Regions from separate parts of the Streptomyces bikiniensis genome, predicted to be linked through region 2. Evidence: riboswitches for the same ligand, from Rfam matches in the RefSeq annotation. Region 2 holds a riboswitch; the other holds the start of a gene.
The links. Region 2 has a riboswitch for cobalamin ahead of metE (5-methyltetrahydropteroyltriglutamate--homocysteine S-methyltransferase). Riboswitches for the same ligand answer to the same signal wherever they lie in the genome.
Positions count from the first base shown of each region.

Region 1: another riboswitch for cobalamin. It lies ahead of cobN (cobaltochelatase subunit CobN); the one in region 2 lies ahead of metE (5-methyltetrahydropteroyltriglutamate--homocysteine S-methyltransferase).

Region 1 covers NZ_JNXJ01000006.1:199,103-203,229, forward strand. The annotation lists gene cobN (cobaltochelatase subunit CobN) at 1-2,305, opposite strand, end outside; cobalamin riboswitch at 2,345-2,485, opposite strand; gene OO47_RS06260 (cobalamin biosynthesis protein CobG) at 2,640-3,983, shown strand; gene OO47_RS06265 (precorrin-8X methylmutase) at 3,980-4,127, shown strand, end outside.
Region 2 covers NZ_JNXJ01000001.1:49,413-53,539, forward strand. The annotation lists gene metE (5-methyltetrahydropteroyltriglutamate--homocysteine S-methyltransferase) at 1-2,036, opposite strand, end outside; cobalamin riboswitch at 2,206-2,432, opposite strand; gene OO47_RS00230 (short-chain fatty acyl-CoA regulator family protein) at 2,537-3,967, opposite strand.

The DNA.
Region 1 (4,127 bases), on a different contig from region 2:
CCAGGCGCGGCACGACCTGCTCGGCGGCGAACCGCAGCACGGCCCGCACGTCGGGGCCGTGGTCGGCCGCGACCGACCCGACCGCCTCCACCGCCCAGTCCGCCGCCTCCATCGCCTCGACCAGCTCGCGCGCCTTCGCCTCCGCCTCGTCGGCGGTGGTGCGGGTCGCGGCCGACTCGTCCAGGCCCAGGGCCTCGCGCAGACCGGGCAGGGCCTGCGTGCCGCCCCAGATCTGGCGGGCGCGCAGGATGGAGAGGACCAGGTTGACCCGGGCCCCGCCGGCCGGGGCGCCGCCGAGGACGTGCAGGCCGTCGCGGATCTGGGCGTCCTTGACCTCGCACAGCCAGCCGTCGACGTGCAGCAGGAAGTCGTCGAACCCGTCGTCCTCCGGGCGCTCTTCGAGCCCCAGATCGTGGTCGAGCTTGGCGGCCTGGATCAGGGTCCAGATCTGGGCGCGGATCGCGGGCAGCTTCGCCGGGTCCATGGAGGAGATCTGCGCGTACTCGTCGAGCAGCTGCTCCAGGCGCGCGATGTCGCCGTACGAGTCGGCGCGGGCCATCGGCGGCACCAGGTGGTCGACCAGGGTGGCGTGCACGCGCCGCTTGGCCTGGGTGCCCTCGCCCGGGTCGTTGACCAGGAACGGGTAGACCAGCGGGAGGTCGCCGAGGGCCGCGTCCGGGCCGCAGGCGGCGGACAGGCCGGCGTTCTTGCCGGGCAGCCACTCCAGGTTGCCGTGCTTGCCCAGGTGGACCATGGCGTCGGCACCGAAGCCGCCGTCCTCGGCGCGGGCCGCGATCCAGCGGTAGGCCGCCAGGTAGTGGTGGGACGGCGGGAGGTCCGGGTCGTGGTAGATCGCGATCGGGTTCTCGCCGAAGCCGCGCGGCGGCTGGATGAGGACCAGCAGGTTCCCGCGCCGCAGGGCGGCGAGGACGATGTCGCCCTCCGGGTTCCGCGACCGGTCGAGGAACATCTCGCCGGGCGCCGGGCCCCAGTGCTCCTCGACCTGCGTCCGCAGCTCCTCGGGGAGGGTGGCGTACCAGCGCTTGTAGTCGGCGGCCGGGATGCGGACCGGGTTCCTGGCCAGCTGCTCCTCGGTCAGCCAGTCCTGGTCGTGGCCGCCGGCCTCGATGAGGGCGCGGATCAGCTCGTCGCCGTCGCCCGACACCAGGCCGGGCAGCTCCTCGACGGGCCCGAAGTCGTACCCCTCCTCGATCAGCCGGCGCAGGAGGGAGACGGCGGAGGCGGGGGTGTCGAGGCCGACGGCGTTGCCGATGCGGGAGTGCTTGGTGGGGTACGCGGAGAGGACGAGCGCCAGCCTCTTCTCGGCGTTCGGGATGTGCCGGAGGCGGGCGTGCCGCACGGCGATCCCGGCGACGCGGGCCGCGCGCTCGGCGTCCGCCACGTACGCGGGCAGGCCGTCCGCGTCGATCTCCTTGAAGGAGAACGGGACGGTGATCAGGCGCCCGTCGAACTCGGGGACGGCGACCTGGCCGGCGGCGTCCAGCGGGGACAGGCCCTCGTCGTTCTCCTCCCACGCGGACCGCGAACCGGTCAGGCAGAGGGCCTGGAGGATCGGCACGTCGAGCGCGGCGAGCGCGCCCGCGTCCCAGGCCTCCTCGTCGCCGCCGGCCTGCGCCTCGGCCGGCTTGGTGCCGCCCGCCGCGAGGACGGTGGTGACGAGGGCGTCGGCGGTGCGGAGGGTGTCGATCAGTTCCGGCTCGGGAGCGCGCAGGGAGGCCACGTACAGCGGGAGGGCCCGCGCGCCGGCGTCCTCGATCGCGTCGCACAGGGCGCCGACGAAGGCGGTGTTGCCGCTCATGTGGTGGGCGCGGTAGTAGAGCACGGCGATCGTCGGGCCGTCCCCGTCCCGCGCGGTCCGCTCCAGCGGGCCCCAGGTCGGGGCGGCGGCCGGGGCCTCGAAGCCGTGGCCGGTGAGCAGGACGGTGTCGGAGAGGAAGCGGGCCAGCTGCTCCAGGTTGGCGGGGCCGCCGTGCGCCAGGTAGGCGTGCGCCTCGGTGGCGACGCCGACGGGCACGGTGGACGCCTCCATCAGCTGCGCGTCGGGCGCCTGCTCGCCGCTGAGCACGACCACCGGCTTTCCGGCGGCGCGGATCGCGTCGAGCCCGTCCTGCCAGGAGCGGAGGCCGCCGAGGAGCCGGACGACGACGAGGTCGGCGCCGTCGAGGAGGGCGGGGAGGTCGGCGAGCGGGAGCCGGGACGGGTTGGCGAACCGGTACTCCACCGGGCCGCCGGCCGCACGGGCGCTGAGCAGGTCGGTGTCGGAGTGCGACAGCAGCAGGAGCATGGCGAGGCAGGCCCTTCCTCGGGGTTGTCCGCGCCCCGGGTGGTCGTGTGTGCGGCGGGAGTTCCTGACTCACCCGCCCGGGAGTGCCGGGCCGGCTCACAGTGGCGGGACCGCGCCGGAATCTCACCGGGCTTCCTCCCCGGGGTCCTGGGACCCCATGCCGACTCGCATCCTAGATCGTGGGCCGCGGGGGCTGGAGGGAGCGGGAGGGTCGGACGGATCACACCGGGCCCGAAGGGGCGGGCGCCCGGCTCGCGCGCCCTGCCCCCGGCGCTCCGAGTCGGGCCGGTCACACCCCGCCGACCGCCGGTTTCCCGTGGGTATGCTCGCCGCCATGCCGCCCGACCCGACCCCGGCCCCGACGCCCGCCCCCGGCGCACCCCGTGTGCGGGAGCGCGGCGACGCCTGCCCCGGGGCGCTGCGGCTGCACTCCGCCGACGACGGGCACCTGGCCCGACTGCGGCTCCCCGCAGGGCTCCTGACGTCGCGTCAGGTGGAGGTCCTGGCGGACGCAGCCGAGGCCCTGGGGGACGGGCGGATCAGCGTCACCTCGCGCGGCAACGCCGAGCTGCGCGGCCTGGCCGGCGGCTGCGGGGCGGAGCTCGCGGCGCTCCTCGCGGAGGCGGGCCTGCTGCCCTCCCCCACCCACGAGCGCGTCCGCAACATCGTGGCCTCCCCGGCCTCGGGCCTCGACGGACTCGGCGCCGCCGACGTGCAGTTGTGGGCCCGCGAGCTGGACGAACGGCTCTGCGCCGCGCCCTGGGCCGCCGCGCTCTCGGGCCGTTTCCTCTTCGTCCTGGACGACGGCCGCGGCGACGTCACCGGCCTCGGCGGGGATGTGACCTTGGTCGCAGCGGACCCCGGCACCGCGCTCCTGCACCTCGGCGGCCGGACCGTGCGCGTGGCCGCCGCCGACGCCCCCCGCGCCGCCCTCGCCGCCGCCCGCGCCTTCCTGACCGCCGCCCGCGGGGCCGGTACGGGCGCCTGGCGCGTCCGGGAGCTGCCGGAGGGCTCCGGGGTGGACGTACGGGCGGCGCTCACGACGGCCGGGATCGCGGCGGAGCCCGTACGGGAGGCCGTACGGAAGCCCGTAGAGGAGGCCGCCGTACGGAAGCCCGTGGAGGAGGCCGCCGTACGAGAGGACATACGGAAGCCCGTACAGGAGGCCGTACGGGAATCCGCCCCGCCCCACGGCGCTCCCCCCGCTCCCGGCCCCCTCGGGCCCGCCGCGTTCCACGTGCTCGCCCCCCTCGGCCGGCTCACCGCCGCGCAGCTGCGGGCCCTGCTGCCCGCCGACGAGGTACGGCTCACGCCCTGGCGCGGGGCCGTCGTCGTCGGCGCCGGGCCCGACCGGGCGCCCGCGCTCGACGCGGCCGGCCTGATCACCCGGCCCGGCTCCCCCTGGGCCGGCGTCAGCGCCTGCACCGGGCGGCCCGGCTGCGCCAAGTCCCTCGCGGACGTGCGGGCGGACGCGGTCCCCGGCCGCCCCGGCCTGCCCGTCCACTACTCCGGCTGCGAGCGCCGCTGCGGGCACCCGCACGGCGACTGGGTCGACGTCCTCGCCGTCCCCGGCGGGGGCTACCTGGTCGACGGCGCCCCCGTCCCCCGTACCGACCTGGCCCCCGCGGTCACCACGGCCCGCACCGCACCCCGCACCGCGCCCCGCACAACGAGATGAGCGAGAACAGGATGTTCGACTACGAGAAGGACGGCACGGAGATCTACCGCCGCTCCTTTGCCACGATCCGCGCCGAGGCGGACCTCACGGGCCTGCCCGCCGACGTCGCCCAGGTGGCGGTCCGGATGATCCACGCCTGCGGCA
Region 2 (4,127 bases):
AGGCTGATGACGTCGGCGTCGAGGTCGTCGATGGCCTGGACGATGTCGCCGAACTCGGCGTAGCACATGTGGGTGTGGATCTGGGTGTCGGGCCGGACGCCGCTGGTGGTGAGCCGGAAGGACTCCGTCGCCCAGGCGAGGTACTCGACGTGGTCCGCGGAGCGCAGCGGGAGGGTCTCGCGGAGCGCGGGCTCGTCGACCTGGATGACGGAGGTGCCCGCGGCCTCCAGGTCGTTCACCTCGTCGCGCAGGGCGAGCGCCACCTGCCGGGCCGTGTCGCCGAGCGGCTGGTCGTCGCGGACGAAGGACCAGGCGAGCATGGTGACCGGACCGGTGAGCATGCCCTTGACCGGCTTGCCGGTCTGCGCCTGCGCGTACGTGGTCCAGCGCACCGTCATCGGCTCGGGGCGCGAGATGTCGCCGGCCAGGACCGGGGGCCGGACGTAGCGCGTTCCGTACGACTGGACCCAGCCGTGCTGCGTGGCGACGTAGCCGGTGAGCTGCTCGGCGAAGTACTGCACCATGTCGTTGCGCTCGGGCTCGCCGTGCACGAGCACGTCGACGCCGGTCTTCTCCTGGAAGGAGATGACCTCGCGGATCTCGTCCTTGATCCGCTCCTCGTAGCCGGCCGTGTCGATGCGGCCGGCGCGCAGGTCGGCGCGGGCCACGCGGAGTTCGTCGGTCTGCGGGAACGAGCCGATGGTGGTGGTCGGCAGCAGCGGCAGGCCGAGGTGGGCGCGCTGGGCGGCGGTCCGCTCGGCGTACGGCTGGGAGCGGCGGCCGTCGGCATCGGTGATCGCGGCGGTACGGGCCCGTACGGCCGGGTCGCGGGTGAGGGCGGAGTCGGCGCGGGAGGCCAGGTCGGCACGGTTGGCGGTCAGTTCGGCGCTGATCGCGTCGGTGCCGTTGGCCAGGCCCTTGGCGAGGGTGACGACCTCGGTGGTCTTCTGCCGGGCGAAGGCGAGCCAGCGCCGGACCTCGGGGTCGATGTCGCCCTCGGCAGCCGCGTCCAGCGGGACGTGCAGCAGGGAGCAGGACGCGGCCACGTCGACCCGGTCGGCGAGACCGAGCAGGGTGGCGAGGGTGGCCAGGGACTTCTGGTAGTCGTTGATCCAGATGTTGCGGCCGTTGACGACGCCCGCGACCAGGCGCTTGCCGGGCAGTCCGCCGACGCTCGCGAGGTCGTTGAGGTTGCCGGCGGCGCGCTCGGTGAAGTCGAGGGCGAGACCGTCCACGGGTGCCGAGGCGAGCACCTGGAGGGCGCCGCCGAGACGGTCGAAGTAGGAGGCGACGAGCAGCTTGGGCCGGTCGGTGAGCGCTCCGAGGTCGCGGTAGGCGCGGGCGGCGGCGTTCAGTTCGGCCGGGGTGCGGTCCTGGACGAGGGCGGGCTCGTCCAGCTGGACCCACTCGGCGCCCGCCGCCCGCAGGTCGGCCAGGACCTCGGCGTAGACGGGGAGCAGCCGGTCGAGGAGGGTGATCGGGTCGAAGTCGGCGGCCACGCCGGGCGCGGGCTTGGCGAGGAGGAGGTAGGTGACGGGGCCGACGAGGACCGGGCGGGCGGTCAGGCCGAGGGCGACGGCTTCCTTCAGCTCGGAGACCTGCTTGGCCGAGTCGGCGGTGAAGACGGTGTCCGGGCCGAGCTCGGGGACCAGGTAGTGGTAGTTGGTGTCGAACCACTTGGTCATCTCCAGCGGTGCGACGTCCTGCGTGCCGCGGGCCATGGCGAAGTAGCCGTCGAGCGCGTCCGCCTCGACGGCGGCGCGGTGGCGGGAGGGGACAGCGCCGACCATGACACTGGTGTCCAGGACGTGGTCGTAGTACGAGAAATCACCGGTCGGCACCTCGTCGATGCCGGCGTCGGCAAGCTGCTGCCAGTTCGAACGGCGCAGGTCGGCGGCGGTGGTCCGGAGGGCGTCGGCGGTGACGCGGCCCTTCCAGTAGCCCTCGACGGCCTTCTTCAGTTCGCGGTTCTGACCCTGGCGGGGGTAGCCGTACACGGTGGCTCGTGCTGCCGCGGCTGCGGGCTTCGCTGTCACGGAACTCTCCTTCGCGAGATGTGTCCAGAAACATCCCGGACGACGGGACGCGGACGCGAAGGGAACGACAGAACGCGCGGACCGTCTCACGGGAAGACCCCGTGCGTGCCGCTCGCTGTGTACGCCGACCCGCCCACGAGGTCACCGGGATGTCCGTACGCGGAATACGTCCGCGTGCGGGCAACGGGCAGGTCTTCGGACTCGCGGGCACGCTCTCCGGTCTGACCGGAGGACACCTACTGGCCGTCGCTTCCCAGGACCGTTGTCCGGTCCCAGTGCGTATGACGGCGGTCGTTCCCGCTCACCGCTGCGGGGCAGTCCCGGATTCCCACCGGGTTCCCTCTTACGACGCATCCCGCCTGGCGGACGGGGCGAACCAGCTGCCCGGCCAGACTAGGGTGCCGGATCACTCAGCGGCGACCCCCTGTCCATCATGCGGACATAAAAATGAGACAGATGGCCTAGTCGATCGGGAACGCCGGGCGGTGAACCGCCCGCGTTCAGTGCTCGGACACCACCGGGTACGGCACCAGGGCGCGCCGGTCGGGGTCGACGGAGAGGACACCGCCGGCGGGCGGCCGGGCGCGCTGGGCGCAGTCCCGCCGTTCGCAGATCCGGCAGCCCAGACCGATCGGGGTGGCGGCGCGCGGGTCGTCCAGGGCGACGCCCTCCGCGTAGACCAGGCGTGGCGCGTGCCGCAGCTCGCAGCCCAGCGCCACGGCGAAGTCGGCACGCGCCGCGTGGTGCCCGAACCCTCCCCGGGTCACCGTCCGGGCGATCCAGAAGTACTTCTTGCCGTCCGGCATCTCGGCCACCTGGGTGAGGATCCGGCCGGGCGCGGAGAACGCCTCGTACACGGTCCACAGAGGGCAGGTGCCGCCAAGACGCGAGAAGTGGAAGTCGGTGGCGGACTGCCGCTTGGAGATGTTGCCCGCGCGGTCGGCCCGCAGGAAGGAGAAGGGCACCCCGCGGCGGCCGGTGCGCTGGAGCGTGCTCAGCCGGTGGCAGACGGTCTCGAATCCGACGCCGAAGCGCGCCTGGAGGAGCTCGATGTCGTAGCGGAGTTCTTCGGCGGCTGTGTGGAAGGACGTGTACGGCATGAGGACCGCGCCGGCGAAGTAGTTGGCGAGCCCGATCCTGGCCAGTCCCTCCGCCTGGGCGGAGGTGAGCCCGGCGGTGGCGACCAGCTCGTCGAGGAGCGGCCCGTGCTCCAGGAACGCCAGCTGCGTGGCGAGCTGGAACGCGCGCTGCCCCTCGCTGAGCCAGGGGGACAGCAGGAGCACCCCGCTGTCCGCGTCGAAGCGCCGCGCGTCCGCGGACCGCTCCGGGCCCGACTGGAGCACCTTGACGCCGTGCGCGGTGGCGAGACGCTCCGTGAGCGCCTCCGCCGCGCGGCCGGCCCGGCCGGTGTTCAGGGCCGCGGCGGTCGCCTCGGCCTGGATCTCCAGGGCGGCGAAGTGGTTGTGGTGGGCGTAGAAGAAGTCCCTTACCTCGTCGTGGGGTTCGGCGGGCAGGAGACCCGCGGTCTCCTCGGGCGAGGCCAGCGCCGCCACCCGCTCGGAGGCGTCGCGGTAGCGCTGGTGCAGGGTGACGAGGGCCCGGGCCACCTCCGGATGGTCGCGGACCACGTCCGCGATCTCGTCCTGCGCTATCGGAGCCCCACAGGCCTCGTCCCCGAGCGCCGCCCGCAGATCCGTGGCCAGCCGCTCCTCGCCGGCCTCGGAGAAGAACTCCGGGTCGATGCCGAACACCTCGGCGATCCGCAACAGCACCGGAGCGGTCAGCGGACGCTGACTGTGCTCGATCTGGTTGAGGTAGCTGGTCGACAGCCCCAGGGCGCGCGCCAGCTCCACCTGGTTCATGCCCCGCTCGCGGCGCAGCCTGCGCAGTTTCGCGTGCGCGTAGATCTTCGGTCCGGCAGGCCGTCCCATGCGGATCAGACTCCTCTCCGTTCCCCTTCTCTGTGAAGGTAGCATCCGCAGATTTCGCAAGATTCGCAGTTTCGCAGCCGTGGCGTGGACGGATTCCGCACAGTGGCGCCCTCGATCACGCCCCGTCGGCGGGGAAGACTCGCCGACGTACGCCGTCCCC